4 regions of the Achromobacter sp. NPDC058515 genome follow, and region 1 is predicted to be linked to each of the others. Evidence: predicted binding sites of a transcription regulator. Region 1 holds the regulator's gene; each other region holds the start of a gene.
What was found. Region 1 encodes FNR, which switches genes on or off when oxygen is low (the NO sensors DNR and NnrR bind a similar motif). Its sites were predicted from a motif close to TTGATNNNNATCAA; they were not measured.

Region 2: a site for FNR is predicted at 1,637-1,650, ahead of ccoN (cytochrome-c oxidase, cbb3-type subunit I). Genes of this name have one in related genera too.
Region 3: a site for FNR is predicted at 1,074-1,087, ahead of dsrO (sulfate reduction electron transfer complex DsrMKJOP subunit DsrO). Genes of this name have one in related genera too.
Region 4: a site for FNR is predicted at 1,132-1,145, ahead of ACFWP0_RS00630 (DASS family sodium-coupled anion symporter). Genes of this name have one in related genera too.

What each region holds. Positions count from the first base shown of each region.
Region 1 is NZ_JBHXNI010000016.1:49,533-52,954, reverse strand. Features, by position in the region: gene clpB (ATP-dependent chaperone ClpB) at 1-93, opposite strand, end outside; gene ACFWP0_RS23765 (gamma-glutamylcyclotransferase) at 231-665, shown strand; gene fnr (fumarate/nitrate reduction transcriptional regulator Fnr) at 753-1,481, shown strand; gene ACFWP0_RS23755 (hypothetical protein) at 1,496-2,695, shown strand; gene ACFWP0_RS23750 (ArsR/SmtB family transcription factor) at 2,774-3,211, shown strand; gene ACFWP0_RS23745 (SRPBCC domain-containing protein) at 3,112-3,422, shown strand, end outside.
Region 2 is NZ_JBHXNI010000009.1:197,236-200,657, forward strand. Features, by position in the region: gene ACFWP0_RS17280 (adenosylmethionine--8-amino-7-oxononanoate transaminase) at 1-313, shown strand, start outside; gene ACFWP0_RS17285 (hypothetical protein) at 409-1,383, shown strand; gene ccoS (cbb3-type cytochrome oxidase assembly protein CcoS) at 1,380-1,541, shown strand; gene ccoN (cytochrome-c oxidase, cbb3-type subunit I) at 1,717-3,204, shown strand; gene ccoO (cytochrome-c oxidase, cbb3-type subunit II) at 3,215-3,422, shown strand, end outside.
Region 3 is NZ_JBHXNI010000008.1:21,683-25,104, forward strand. Features, by position in the region: gene ACFWP0_RS15325 (pirin family protein) at 1-307, opposite strand, end outside; gene ACFWP0_RS15330 (DNA-deoxyinosine glycosylase) at 479-1,024, shown strand; gene dsrO (sulfate reduction electron transfer complex DsrMKJOP subunit DsrO) at 1,150-1,923, shown strand; gene nrfD (NrfD/PsrC family molybdoenzyme membrane anchor subunit) at 1,943-2,977, shown strand; gene ACFWP0_RS15345 (tetrathionate reductase subunit A) at 3,016-3,422, shown strand, end outside.
Region 4 is NZ_JBHXNI010000001.1:133,319-136,740, forward strand. Features, by position in the region: gene ACFWP0_RS00620 (pyrimidine 5'-nucleotidase) at 1-327, shown strand, start outside; gene slmA (nucleoid occlusion factor SlmA) at 380-955, shown strand; gene ACFWP0_RS00630 (DASS family sodium-coupled anion symporter) at 1,259-2,752, shown strand; gene ACFWP0_RS00635 (Ldh family oxidoreductase) at 2,765-3,422, shown strand, end outside.

The sequences.
Region 1 (3,422 bases):
GGGCTCGATGTAGGGGTGGTCGTTGCGGGCGGCCAGACTTTGAGCGTCGGCCAGGGCTTGCTGGAACTTGGTAGTAAGTTTGTCGAATCGCATAATGGTCGTTGTGGCTTGTTGGGGAGCCTGACCGATACGTGCCGGCGGGCTCGATAACCTGAATATGCGGCCGGATGAGAAAATTTCAACACCCGGCCAGCCTCATGGTCTCTTCGACGTGCAGCAGCAACTGAACAATGAGCATATACGTTTTTGTCTACGGCACCCTACGAGCAGGCGAAATCAACGATCTGGCGCAAGCCGCCGCCAGCCGGGGGCTGCCCGCTCCCTGCCACGTCGGCCCGGCCAGCGTGCCGGGCATGCTGGTGGACTTTGGCGACTGGCCCGGACTGATCCCGGCGGACAACGGCAGGCGCGTGCGGGGCGACGTTTTCCGGGTGGACCCGGCGCTGATCGCGCTGATGGACGAGATCGAGGAGTACGTGCCCGGCCAGCCCTGCCTTTTCGTGCGCAGGGAGATCGAGGCCCGCCTGGAAGCCCCGGACCGGGGCGGCCTGGTGACCTGCCAGTACTACCCCGTCGACCCGGCGCTGTGCGCCGCGGCCGTCGCCATCGCCGGCGAGGACTGGATTGCCTACCGGCTTGCCCGGCGCCCGGTAAGACACCCGTAGTAACAACGGACTACAATAGACGCCTGTCTCACGCTTTGCACCCGTTCCGGCCTTCCGCCGCGCAATGGGCACTCTAAAGGTCATCGTATGCAAAAACGGGTCCCCATTGCCCCTGATGCCGCTCACTGTTCCACATGTATGCTGGGGCACGTCTGCGTTCCCGTGGGCATGGCAGCCGCCGAAGTCGAAAAGCTGGACGAGCTGGTGAAGGAGCGTGTCCGCCTTGAAAAAGGCAAGACGCTGTATTCGCTGGACCACCCGCTGGACGCCGTGTACGGCGTGCGCTTCGGCAGCCTCAAGACGCAACTGGAAGACGCGACCGGCCAGATCCAGATCACCGGCTTTCACCTGCCGGGCGAGATCGTCGGCATGGACGGCATGCTGGATGGCAAGCACGTGTCGGCCGCCGTGGCGCTGGAAGATTCCGAGGTCTGCGTCATCCGGCTGAACGAAGTCGATCGCGTGGCCGCGCACCTGCCGTCGCTGCAGCAGCAGTTCCGCCGCCTGATGAGCCGCGAGATCACCCGTTCGCACCAGATGCTGGCCTCGCTGGGCTCGATGCGGTCCGAGCAGCGCCTGGCGGCCTTCCTGCTGAACCTGTCGCAGCGCTATGCCTCGCTGGGCTATTCGTCCACCGAGTTCGTGCTGCGCATGAGCCGCGAAGAGATCGGCAACTACCTGGGCCTGACGCTGGAAACGGTCAGCCGCCTGTTCTCGCGCTTTGCGCGCGACGGCCTGATCAAGATCAACCAGCGCGAGGTCCGCATCCTGGACCTGGCCGCGCTCAAGCAACTGCTCGGCCACGACGGCTGCTGAGCGTCTGCCGCGCCATGCGCCGCGCGCCCACAAGCTCTGTGTCCCAGGCATGGCAGGCTCGCGGGCCGCGCCTGGCGCGCTGCCTGGCCGCCTCGCTTGCCATGGCCGCCACGCTGGCGCCCCTGGCCGCGCGCGCCCAAACGCCGCTGCCCGACCCCTACGACTACGATGAAATCGTGCCTGCGCCCAAGCGCGCGGCGCCCCTGAGCTGGCAGACGGTGGAACTCGGCAAGCCGGGGCACCGGTACAAGATGCCGGTCTACGCCAACCGCAACCTGGCCAAGGACGACCTGCGCGGCATCAAGCAGGTGCTCGTCGTCATCCACGGCGTCAAGCGCGACGCCGACCACTACTACGAAACCGCCGCCGCCCTGCTGGCGGGCAACCCCGACCGGGAGCGCGAGACGCTGATCCTGGCGCCGCGCTTCTCCGGATCCATCGACTCGGGTTTCGGCGGCATGGCGGCCTGGCGCAAGGCCAGCTGGGAAGACGGCGAAGACAGCGTCCAGGCGGCGGGCCGGCCCGCGCCGGTCAGCTCGTTCCAGGTGCTTGACGACCTGCTGCGCAGCCTGGACGATCGCAAGCGCCTGGCATCCCTGGCGAACATCGTGCTGGCCGGACACTCCGGCGGCGCGCAGTTGGTGCATCGCTACGCGGTGCTGAACAACATCGACGGCCCGCTGCGCCGCGACGGACTGGCGCTGCGCTACGTCGTCGCCAACCCCTCTTCTTACCTGTACCTGACCAACGAACGGCCGCGCGCGGACGGCAAGGGCTATGCGCCCTACGAACGCGGCATCTGCCCCACCTATAACCAGTACAAGTACGGCACGGACAAGCTGCCCGCCTACGCGCGGGGAACCGAAGAATCCCGGCTCTTCGTGCGCTACGCGGCGCGCGACGTGATCTATCTGCTGGGCGGCGCGGACAACAACCCCGAGCACCGGCTGCTGGACAAGGCCTGCGGCGCGGAAGCCCAGGGCGCGACCCGGCTCGCGCGCGGCACGGGCTACGTGCAGTACGAGCACGTGCTGGCCGGCCGCGGCGCCAAACCCGTCGCGCTGCGCCACAGCAGCTTCGAGGTGGGCGGCGTGGGCCACGACAGCAAGCGCATGTTCGGATCGGTCTGCGGCGTGCGCGCGCTGCTGGGCGACGGCGCCCAGACCACCGGCAACGCCGCCGCCTGCGACATCATCAAGCCGCGCGGCAAATAGACGCTGCCCGCGGGTTTAGGGAAATTCCGGAGTTGCATGGCTTGACAGGCATGCCTTGCCGGCCCGACACTTAACCTTATGGTTAACTTTAACGACGACACCCTCGACGGCATTTTTTCGGCGCTGGCCGATGGCACGCGGCGCCGGGTGCTGGCGGACCTGGAACAGGGATCGGCATCGGTCAGCGCGCTGGCCCAGCCTCACGCCATGTCCCTGCCCGCCTTCATGAAGCACCTGCGGGTGCTGGAAGGCGCCGGCCTGATCGCCCGCGCCAAGGACGGCCGCGTGGTGAGCTGCACGCTGTCGCCAGAGCCCATGCAGGCCGCGTCCGCATGGCTGGCCCGCTATGAAAAGTTCTGGAACGGGCAACTGGATTCGCTGGCGCGGTATCTCTATCACGAAGAGGAAATACACCCATGGCAAACCGAACCTCCCCCCTCGAACTCCGGCTCCAGCGGCGTTTCGACGCCCCCGTCGAACGCGTCTGGCGCGCCTGGACGGACCCGCAAGCGCTGATGCGCTGGTTCGGCCCCGCCGAAACCCGGCAAGTCCTGATGGCCGAGACCGACGTGCGCGTAGGCGGCGCCTACCAGGTCGGGTTTGCCACCGAAGACGGACGCGAACACCACGCCAGCGGCCGCTACCAGGAAGTAGAGCCGCAGCGCCGGCTGGTCTTCACGTGGGCCTGGCGCGACACGCCGGAAGAAACATCGCTGATCACCCTTGA
Region 2 (3,422 bases), on a different contig from region 1:
GCTGGACCTGTTCGAGACGGAGCCCCGGCTGGCGCAGGCGCAAGCCATCTCGTCGGCGCTGGCGGCGGGGCTGGAACCGTGCCGCGACCTGCCCTGGGTGCGCGACGTGCGCGTCTTGGGCGCGATCGGCGTGGTGGAGCTGGACGGCATCGCCGACCGCGAGGCGCTCAAGCGGCGGCTGGTGGAGGCGGGCGTCTGGGTGCGTCCGTTTGGCAACGTGGTCTACCTGACGCCGGCGCTCACCATCGCAGAAGAGGACCTGGAAACGCTGATGCGCGCCGTGACGGACGTGCTGCGCCGCCAGCGCCCCTGAGTTCCGCGGCCGGCGGGCCGTTGCGCGGGCAAACCGGGGACAGCGTCTTGATCCAGATCAAGGCGGCTGCCCGGGGCGCTGGTTACCATCGGCGCATGCGAGCAAAATCGATCTTCGCCGTCCCGGCCAGCCTGCCCGATGCCGACCGCCAGCAGCGCCGCCATGCGCTGGTGCGCCTGTCGCTGGCGTGGCTGGCGATGATGCAGGTGATGATGTTCGCGTGGCCCGGCTACCTGCGCCACGAGGGCATGCCCGCCGACGCGCTGGAAACACTGGACTGGGCCATCGTCCTGATGAACTGGGCGAGCTTTGCGCTGACCGTCCCGGTGGTGCTGTATTCGGCCTGGCCCATCTGGCGCCACGCGGGCGACAACCTGCGCCATGGCCGCGCCGGCATGGACGTGCCGGTGGCGCTTGGCATCGTGGCCGCCTTCATTCCTAGCGTGCACGCCACCATCACCGGCGCGGGCGAGGTGTATTTCGATTCCGTCACGATGTTCGTGGCCTTTCTGTTGACGGCGCGCTATCTGGAACTGTGCGCCCGCCAGTCCTTCGGCGGCGCGGCCGGCGGCCAGCGCCACGCCCGGGTCGAGGCCCGGCGCCTGCAATTGGGCGCGCGCGCCGACCGCCTGGCATCCCGTTTCGTCATGATCCAGGTGGCGCTGGCGCTGGCCGCCGCGGCCGGCTGGGCCTACGTCGATCCCGCGAACAGCATCCCCGTGATGGTGGCGCTGCTGGTGATGAGCTGTCCTTGCGCCATGTCGATGGCGGTGCCCACCGCCATGGCCTCGGCGCACTCCGCGCTGGCGGCCCATCCCAGCATGCCCGACGCGGCGCTGGACGCGCTGCTGGACGAGGCGCGGCGCAAGGCCCGCCAGAACCTGTACGGCTCGCTGGCCTGGCACCTGCTGATGACGCCGCTGGCGCTCGCCGGATGGGTCACGCCCTGGCTGGCCGCGATCACCATGCTGGTGTCGTCGCTGGCGGTCGCCTATAACTCCTGGCGCCTGTGCCGCCGGGACTGGTCGGGCGAACCCGCCTCCGGCCACGCGCTGGAAGCGGCGCAATGACCATTCTTTATCTGCTCCTGCCCCTGTCGCTGCTGTTCGTGCTGGCCATCGGCGTATCGCTGTGGTGGGCCGTGTTCAACGGCCAGTACGACGACACCGACAACGCCGGCATGGCCATCCTGCGCGACGACGACAGCGGCCCCGCCGGCCGCGGCTGAACGCGCGCGCACGAAGCAATCGCTGGGCCCGATCCCGCGCAATCGCGCGCGGGCCGTTGCGCTTATGCCGCTTTCCCCAAGCCGTCGCTGCGCGGTTGATCCATATCAACGCCGACTTGTGTGACTAGTCCCATCATCGAACCCTGGAGCTATTTGTTACTTTAGGGGAAGGGCGATGAACGATTGCGCCGCAATCGCAAGCAAGGCCGATACCTTCAACTACAAGGTCGTGAGGCAGTTCGCGCTCATGACGGTAGTGTGGGGCATAGTCGGCATGGCTGTGGGCGTTTTTCTGGCCGCGCAGCTGGTTTGGCCGCAGCTGAATTTTGACACCGCATGGCTGAGCTATGGCCGCCTGCGTCCGCTGCACACCAACGCGGTGATCTTCGCCTTCGGCGGCAGCGCGCTGTTCACGACGTCGTACTACGTGGTCCAGCGCACCTGTCAGGCGCGCCTGTTCTGCGGCCCGCTGGCCGCGTTCACGTTCTGGGGCTGGCAGATCGTCATCGTCGCCGCCGCCATCACCTTACCGATGGGCTTTACCAGCAGCAAGGAATACGCCGAACTGGAATGGCCCATCGACATCCTGATCACGCTGGTCTGGGTGGCATACGCCATCGTGTTCTTCGGCACGATCATCAAGCGCCGGTCAAAGCACATCTACGTGGCCAACTGGTTCTTCGGCTCGTACATCCTCACCATCGCCATCCTGCACATCTTCAACAACATCGAGATGCCGGTGACGCTGTGGAAGTCCTACTCCGCCTACTCGGGCGTGCAGGACGCCATGGTGCAGTGGTGGTACGGCCACAACGCCGTGGGTTTTTTCCTGACCACCAGCTTCCTGGGCATGATGTATTACTTCGTGCCCAAGCAGGCCGGCCGCCCCATCTACTCGTACCGCCTGTCCATCGTCCACTTCTGGGCGCTGGCCTTCACGTACATGTGGGCGGGCCCCCACCACCTGCTCTACACCTCCTTGCCCGACTGGACCCAGTCGCTGGGCATGACCTTCTCGCTGATCCTGCTTGCGCCTTCGTGGGGCGGCATGATCAACGGCATCATGACCCTGCAGGGCGCCTGGCACAAGCTGCGCACCGATCCGATCCTGAAGTTCATGGTCACGGCGCTGTCGTTCTACGGCATGTCGACCTTCGAAGGCTCGATGATGTCGATCCGCACGGTCAACGCGCTGTCGCACTACACGGACTGGACCATCGGCCATGTGCACTCCGGCGCGCTGGGCTGGGTCGCCATGATTTCGTTCGGCTCGCTGTACTACCTGATCCCGCGCCTGTACGGACGCGAAAAGATGCACAGCGTGAAGGCCATCGAACTGCATTTCTGGATCGCCACCATCGGCGTGGTGCTCTATATCGCCGCCATGTGGATCGCCGGCGTGCAGCAGGGCCTGATGTGGCGCGACACCGCGCCCGACGGCACCCTGGTCTACAGCTTCGTCGAGGAACTGAAGACGCGCGTTCCTTACTACCTCATCCGCTTGCTGGGAGGCGCCCTGTTCTTGGGAGGCGTGTTCGTCATGGCCTGGAACGTGTGGATGACGGTGCGCGGCGCCAAGCCGGTCAACCCCGCGATTCCGCAAGACGATTCCCATGCCGCTCGCCCGCCGGTCGCCGCGACCGCCGAGCTGGCCACTGTTTGACGAGGACATCATGGCCAACAAGAAACCTGGCTTCTTTACCCACCAGACGCTCGAGAAGAACATCGGCTGGATGATCATCGCCAGCATCCTGGTGGTGTCCTTCGCGGGCCTGGTCCAGATCGTTCCGCTGTTCTTCCAGCACAGCACGACCCAGGCCGTCGCGGGGGTGGAACCCTACAGCCCGCTGCGCCTGATGGGCCGCGACGTCTACATCCGCG
Region 3 (3,422 bases), on a different contig from region 1:
TGCCCGAGGCCGCCGTCATCCATTGCACGTCGCCGGGACCGATGACGCCGCCGTTGCCGGTGGAGTCGCGGTGCTCGACCTCGCCGCTGTAGACGATGGTCACGGTTTCGAAGCCGCGGTGCGGGTGCTGGCCCACGCCGCGCGGCTGGGCGGCCGGCTCGAATTCGGCCGGGCCGGCATAGTCCAGCAGCAGGAACGGGCTGGTGTCGCGGCCTTTGTCGTTGTAGGAGAACATGGAGCGCACCGGGAAGCCGTCGCCCACCCAGTGGGGACGGGGGCTGGCATGCAAACCGAGTATCTTCTTCATGATGGTGTTTCCTGTTGCGCGGCCCCTGCGGGGCCGTTCGTCATAACAATAAAGATAAGGGCGGAACGCTGGTTTCGGTAGCCCCCAAGGCTGATAAGCACTGTTCCATGCATCGGACGATCGGACCGGGGCGCGCGCGGCCTGGCCGCTATTCGGAAGTATGCTTGGCGCATGGAAATCAGCAGGGACAGCGCCCCGGGCCGGCGCGACGAACAGGTATGGGGCTTTGCGCCGGCGGCATCCCCCGGCGCGCGCGTGCTGGTGCTGGGATCCATGCCCGGCGTGGCCTCGCTCAGGCAGGGCCAGTACTACGCCCATCCCCGCAATGCGTTCTGGCCCATCGCCGCGCGTGTCTTCGGTTTCGACCCCGCCCTGGAATATCCCGGCCGCCTGCAGGCGCTGCAAGCCTGCGGCGTTGCGCTGTGGGACGTGCTGCATGCCTGCGAACGGCCGGGAAGCCTGGACGCCGATATCCGCGCCGACACCCTCGTGCCCAACGATTTCCGGGCATTCCTGCGCGCCCATCCGGCCGTCGCCCGCATCTGCTTCAACGGCGCCAAGGCCGCCGCCGTTTATCGCCGCCACGTCCTGCCCGGATTGGCCGGCGCCTCGCTGCAGTACTTCGAGCTGCCTTCCACCAGCCCGGCGCACGCGGCCGCAACCTTCGACAAGAAGCTGGCGGCCTGGGAAGCGGCGCTGAAGATGCCGGCCAAATAGCCCGCCGCGGTCCGCCCGGACGGCTGCAGGGCCGGTAACCCGTCCCCCATTGATCGATATCAAGCCTCTATATAACCGGAGGTGATAAGTTAATTTCCGTAGCAAATATGTTTCGGAGTTGACTCATGCATACCCCCACCAGCCCCCCGGAAACGCCCCTGCCGGGCAAGCGAGGTTTCCTGAAAGGGCTACTCGGGCTTGGCGCCGCCGCCACCATCATTCCCATCCACGCCGAGGCCGCCACCGGCATCAACGGCCAGCCGCCGCGCCGCCCCGGCATCCCCGGCAAGCGTTACGGCATGGTCGTCGACATGCGCAAATGCATCGGCTGCCAGTCCTGTACGGTGAGCTGTTCGATGGAGAACCTGCCCCCCATCGGGCAGTTCCGCACCACGGTCCTGCAGTACGAAGTCACGCCCGACGACGGCGGCCCCTGCGCCATGGTCATGCTGCCGCGCCTGTGCAACCACTGCGACAACCCGCCCTGCGTGCCCGTCTGTCCGGTGCAAGCCACCTTCCAGCGGGAAGACGGCATTGTCCTGGTCGACAACGAGCGCTGCGTGGGCTGCGGCTATTGCGTGCAGGCTTGCCCCTACGACGCCCGTTTCATCAATCACGACACCCAGACTGCGGACAAATGCACGTTCTGCGAGCACCGCCTGGAAGCCGGCCTGCTGCCGGCCTGCGTGGAAAGCTGCGTCGGCGGCGCCCGCGTGATCGGCGACATGAACGATCCCGACAGCGCCATCTCCCGGCTGCTCGTCGAGCACGAGGCCGACATCAAGGTGCTCAAGCCCGAGATGAAGACCGATCCCCACGTCTATTACATCGGCCTGCCCGATGCGTTCGTCCACCAGGTCGACGGCCAGGCCGGCGTGCGCCTGGCGGGCGGCCACTGAGCCATTGAAGGGGACATTCATGCAAATCTCTGAATTGCTCACGCCGGTCTACGACGCCGCCTGGCTGCCCTGGGCTGTGCAGTATTTCTTTCTGATCGGCATCAGCGCCACCACCGCGCTGACCGCCGCCTTTGCGGCATTTGGCCACGCGGGTTCGCCCGCGCGCCGCCTGTTGCCGGCCGCGGCGACGGTGCTGCTGGTCAGCGCCATCGCCGCACCCGTGTCGCTCCTGGCCGACCTGCACCAGCCGGGCCGCTTCTGGCATTTCTATGCGCATTTCACGCCCTGGTCATGGATGTGGCTGGGCGCCTTGCTGCTGCCGGTGTTCGTGACCCTGGCCCTGCTGTTCTGCGCGGCATGGTGGTGGGGCCGCCTGGGCTGGGTGCGCGCAGTGGGCGTGGCGCTGGCCCTGTCCGCCTTGTCCATCCTGGTCTACACCGGGGCGGAAGTGATGGTGCTGCGTTCGCGGCCGCTGTGGCACACGGTCTTCTTGCCGGTGAACTTTGCCCTGACCGCCTGGCTGGGCGCGCTGGGCGCGATGTTCCTGGTTGGCCGCTGGCTGCCGGGCGGCATGAAGGCCTTGCCGGTAGACCTGCTGCGCCGCCTGAGCGTGACCGCCGTGGTGCTGATGGCGCTGGGCGCGGGCGCCTGGGCCTTGCTGGGCGCGCTGGGCCTGGACCCGTCGTTTGCAGCCGCGCTGCGGCTGTTTGCGGAATTCCCGATCTGGCGCATCAGCCTGGCCGGCGCCGTGATCACGGCGTTCTGCATCGTCGCGCTGCTGCAGCGCCCGTCGCGGACGCTGGCCGCGCCGCTGCCGTCGGCCGCGCTGGCGCTGACCATGCTGGGCGCCGCGTGGATCTTCCGCTGGGTGGTTTTCATGAGCGTGCAGGGCGTGCCCAAGTATGGCGCGGGGCTCTACCTGTACGAGATGCCGTGGGGCAGCGACGGACTGCTGGGCATGGTGGGCGTGCTGGGCCTGTGCGTGGCGCTGGTCGCCGCCGCGACCTGGGCCCTGGAGCTGTTCCCGGCCCGCGTGCGCGCAATGACGGCCTGAGCCCGGCCGCAAGACGAAAGAACATGGAAGACAAAGCAATGAACAAGCAACACGAAGACGATAAGCGCCGCCCCGCGGACGATGGCCCGGACCAGCCGCGCGATGAGGCGCGGCGCAAGCTGATGGTGCGAGGCGGCGTGGTCGCCGGCGGCATGGCGGCGTTCGCGGCGGGCTACGGGGAAACCGTGGCCAAGGCCGTCAAGGGCCTGGCGCAGGGCACCGCCGGCGTTCCCACGGCGCACGCCGTGCGCGGCAATTCGCTGGCGCCGGAATTCCGCATCGATCCGCTGACCGGCGCGCTCGCCGCGCAAGCGGGCCAGACCGTCAGCCCGTCGAGCTGTCTGGGCTGCTGGACGCAGTGCGGCGTGCGGCTGCGTGTGGACACAAAGGAAAACCGCATCCTGCGCGTGGCGGGCAACCCCTATCACCCGCTGGCCACGACCCG
Region 4 (3,422 bases), on a different contig from region 1:
CTTGCCCGCCTGGGCATCCTGCGCCAGTTCGACAGCCTGTGGGCCATTGAGCACATGCGGCTGCATGGCGAGTTCCGGCCCAAGCCCTCGCCCGCCCTCTTGCGCTACGTGCTGGCCCGCGAAGGCGTGCCGGCCCACCGCGCGGTGCTGGTGGAAGACACGCTGGCCAACCTGCGCGGCGCGCGCCAGGCGGGCTTGCGCACCGTCCATGTGTATCATCCCGGCACGCCCTTCGCTCGCGGCCGGTCCCATCGACCGGCATACGTGGACTTGCGGGTAAACTCCGTCAGTGATTTGTTGTTACGCCGGCGCCCCTTGCGGGGGTAGCGGCGCGCTCCTCCCCCCCTTCACCGTCAGCCTGCGCAGAGCAGACCCTTCCATGGCGAGCAAACCCGGCGAGCGCAAGACCCAGATTCTGCAGACCCTGGCCGAGATGCTGGAGCAGCCGCATGCGTCCCGCATCACGACGGCCGCCCTCGCCGCGCGCCTTGAGGTCTCGGAAGCCGCGCTTTACCGGCACTTCGCCAGCAAGGCGCAGATGTTCGAAGGGCTGATCGAGTTCATCGAGACCAGCATCTTCACGCTGGTGAACCAGATCGCCACCGCCGAACCCTACGGCCTGGTCCAGGCCCACAAGACCGTCGCCATGCTGCTGACCTTCTCGGAACGCAACAAGGGCATGACGCGGGTGCTGACGGGCGACGCGCTCGTCACGGAAGACAACCGGCTGCAGGAACGCATCAACCATATCAACGACCGGATCGAAGCGTCGCTGAAGCAGTCGCTGCGCATCGCCGTCACCGACGGCGGCCTGCCTCAGGAGGCCAACGTGGCCGCGCACGCCAGCCTGCTGACGCACCTGGTGCTGGGCCGCTGGCTGCGCTACGCCCAGAGCGGCTGGCGCGTCGCGCCCACGCTGCATCTGGACGAACAGCTGCGCCTGGCCCTGGGCTGAAGATGCCCATCATTCGCTGCATGGCGCGGGCGAATTAACGCCGGAACGCCCCCAAACCGCCCAGTCTCGGGCGCAATTGGTGTGCATCCATGCAACATTCCAAGGCTTGCGGCCCGGGCGGGGCGACGAGCATAATGCCCGAGATGGGTTTTCCACAAGCGCAAATCTCCACCGGCTTGACCTATATCAATACGGGTTTTCCTCAATGCCGTCACGATCATCCTGTAGCGTCGATACACCGTTTTGATTGATCCCGTGCTCGCGGGCGGTGTCTCGTCAGTTTGACCTCAACCGGAGAAGGATATGGCCGCGGAAACCGCAGTCCCTGCCTCGCAAGCCCCCAAGAAAGCCAAAATTCCCATCGGACTCGTCGCCGGCATCCTGGTGATGATCGGCGTGCTGATGATGCCTCTGCCCGCGGACCTGCCGGTCGCCGGCCACCGCATGCTGGCAATCCTGGCGTTCGCCGTGGTGGTCTGGATTACCGAAGCCGTGTCTTACGAAGCCAGCGCGATCATGATCACGACGCTGATGGCCTTCCTGCTGGGCACGGCTCCGACAATCAAAGACCCGCAAGTGCTCTACGGCACCTCGGCCGCGATCAGCATGGCGCTGACCGGCTTCGCAAACTCGGCGCTGGCGCTTGTCACCGGCGCCTTGTTCATTGCGGCGGCCATGACGTTCACCGGACTGGACCGGCGCATCGCGCTGGTGACGCTGACCAGGGTGGGCACCAGCACGCGCCGCATCCTGGTGGGATGCATCGCCGTGACGATCGTGCTGAGCCTGGTCGTGCCCAGCGCCACCGCGCGCAGCGCGGCCGTGGTGCCCATCATGATGGGCGTCATCGCGGCCTTCGGCGTGGACAAGCGTTCGAACATCGCCGCCGGCATCATGATCATCGTGGCGCAAGCCACGAGCATCTGGAACGTCGGCATCCAGACCGCCGCCGCGCAGAACCTGCTGACAGTGGGCTTCATGGAAAAGATGCTGGGCGAACGCGTGGCGTGGTCGGACTGGCTGATCGCCGGCGCCCCCTGGTCGCTGATCATGTCGGCCGTGCTGATCATCATCGTGCTCAAGATGCTGCCGCCGGAAAGCGACAGCATCGCCGGAGGCAAGGAAGCGGTCGAGAAGTCGCTGCTTGAACTGGGCCCCATGACGGGCGCGCAAAAGCGCCTGATGGCCGTGTCGGTCATGCTGCTGCTGTTCTGGTCGACCGAAGGCAAGCTGCACAAGTTCGACACCACCTCGACCACCTACTTCGGCCTGGTCCTGCTGATGCTGCCGCGCTTTGGCGTGATGACCTGGAAAGACGTGCAATCGCGCATCCCATGGGGCACCGTGATCGTGTTCGGCGTGGGCATCAGCCTGGGCACCGCATTGCTGACGACGCAGGCCGGCCAATGGCTGGGCAACCAGGTGGTGATGCATACCGGCCTGGACCACCTGGGACCGCTGGCCATCTTCGCCATCCTGGCGGCCTTCCTGATCATCATCCACCTGGGCTTTGCCAGCGCCACCGCGCTGACGTCGGCCATGCTTCCCATCCTGATCTCGGTGCTGGCCACCCTGCCGGGCGACTTCAGCCGCCTGGGCATGACGATGCTGCTGGGCTTCGTGGTGAGCTATGGCTTCATCCTGCCCATCAACGCGCCGCAGAACATGGTGTGCCTGGGCACGGAAACCTTCAACGCCAAGCAGTTCGCCAAGGTCGGCATCATCGTCACCATCGTGGGCTATCTGCTGATGCTGCTGATGGGCATGACCTACTGGCGCTGGCTCGGCTGGCTCTAAGGAGATCGCATCATGAGAATCACGATCGCCCAAGCCAACGAATACGGCCGCCGCGTGCTGATGGCGCAAGGCGTGCCCGAAGACATCGCCCGCGATGTAGCCGAGCACCTGGTCGAGTCCGACCGGGTCGGCTACACCAGCCACGGCCTGTCCATCCTGACGAACTACCGCCGCGTGCTGTCCGAGGGCCTGGCGCAGGCCGATGGCCGGCCCGAGCTGGTCAATGACCGGGGCGCCATGCTGGCCTACGACGGCCACCACGGCCTGGGCCAGTACGTCGGCAAGGTCGTCATCGAAAAAGCGATCGAACGCACGCAGGAGCACGGCCAGTGCATCCTGACCCTGCGCCACAGCCATCACCTGGGCCGCATGGGCCACTTCGGGGAAATGGTCGCGGCCAAGGGGCTGATCCTGCTGGCCTTCACCAACGTGATCAACCGCTCGCCGACCGTCGCCCCGTTCGGCGGCGCCCAGGCATGCCTGACCACGAACCCGCTGTGCTTCGCCGGCCCGCTGCCGGGCGGCCGCCCGCCCTTCATCGTGGACATGGCCACCAGCTCGATCGCCGTGAACAAGGCGCGGGTGCTGGCCGCCAAAGGCGAGCAGGCGCCGCCGGGATCGCTGATCGACGCCGACGGCAATCCCACGACGGACCCGAATGCCCTGTTCT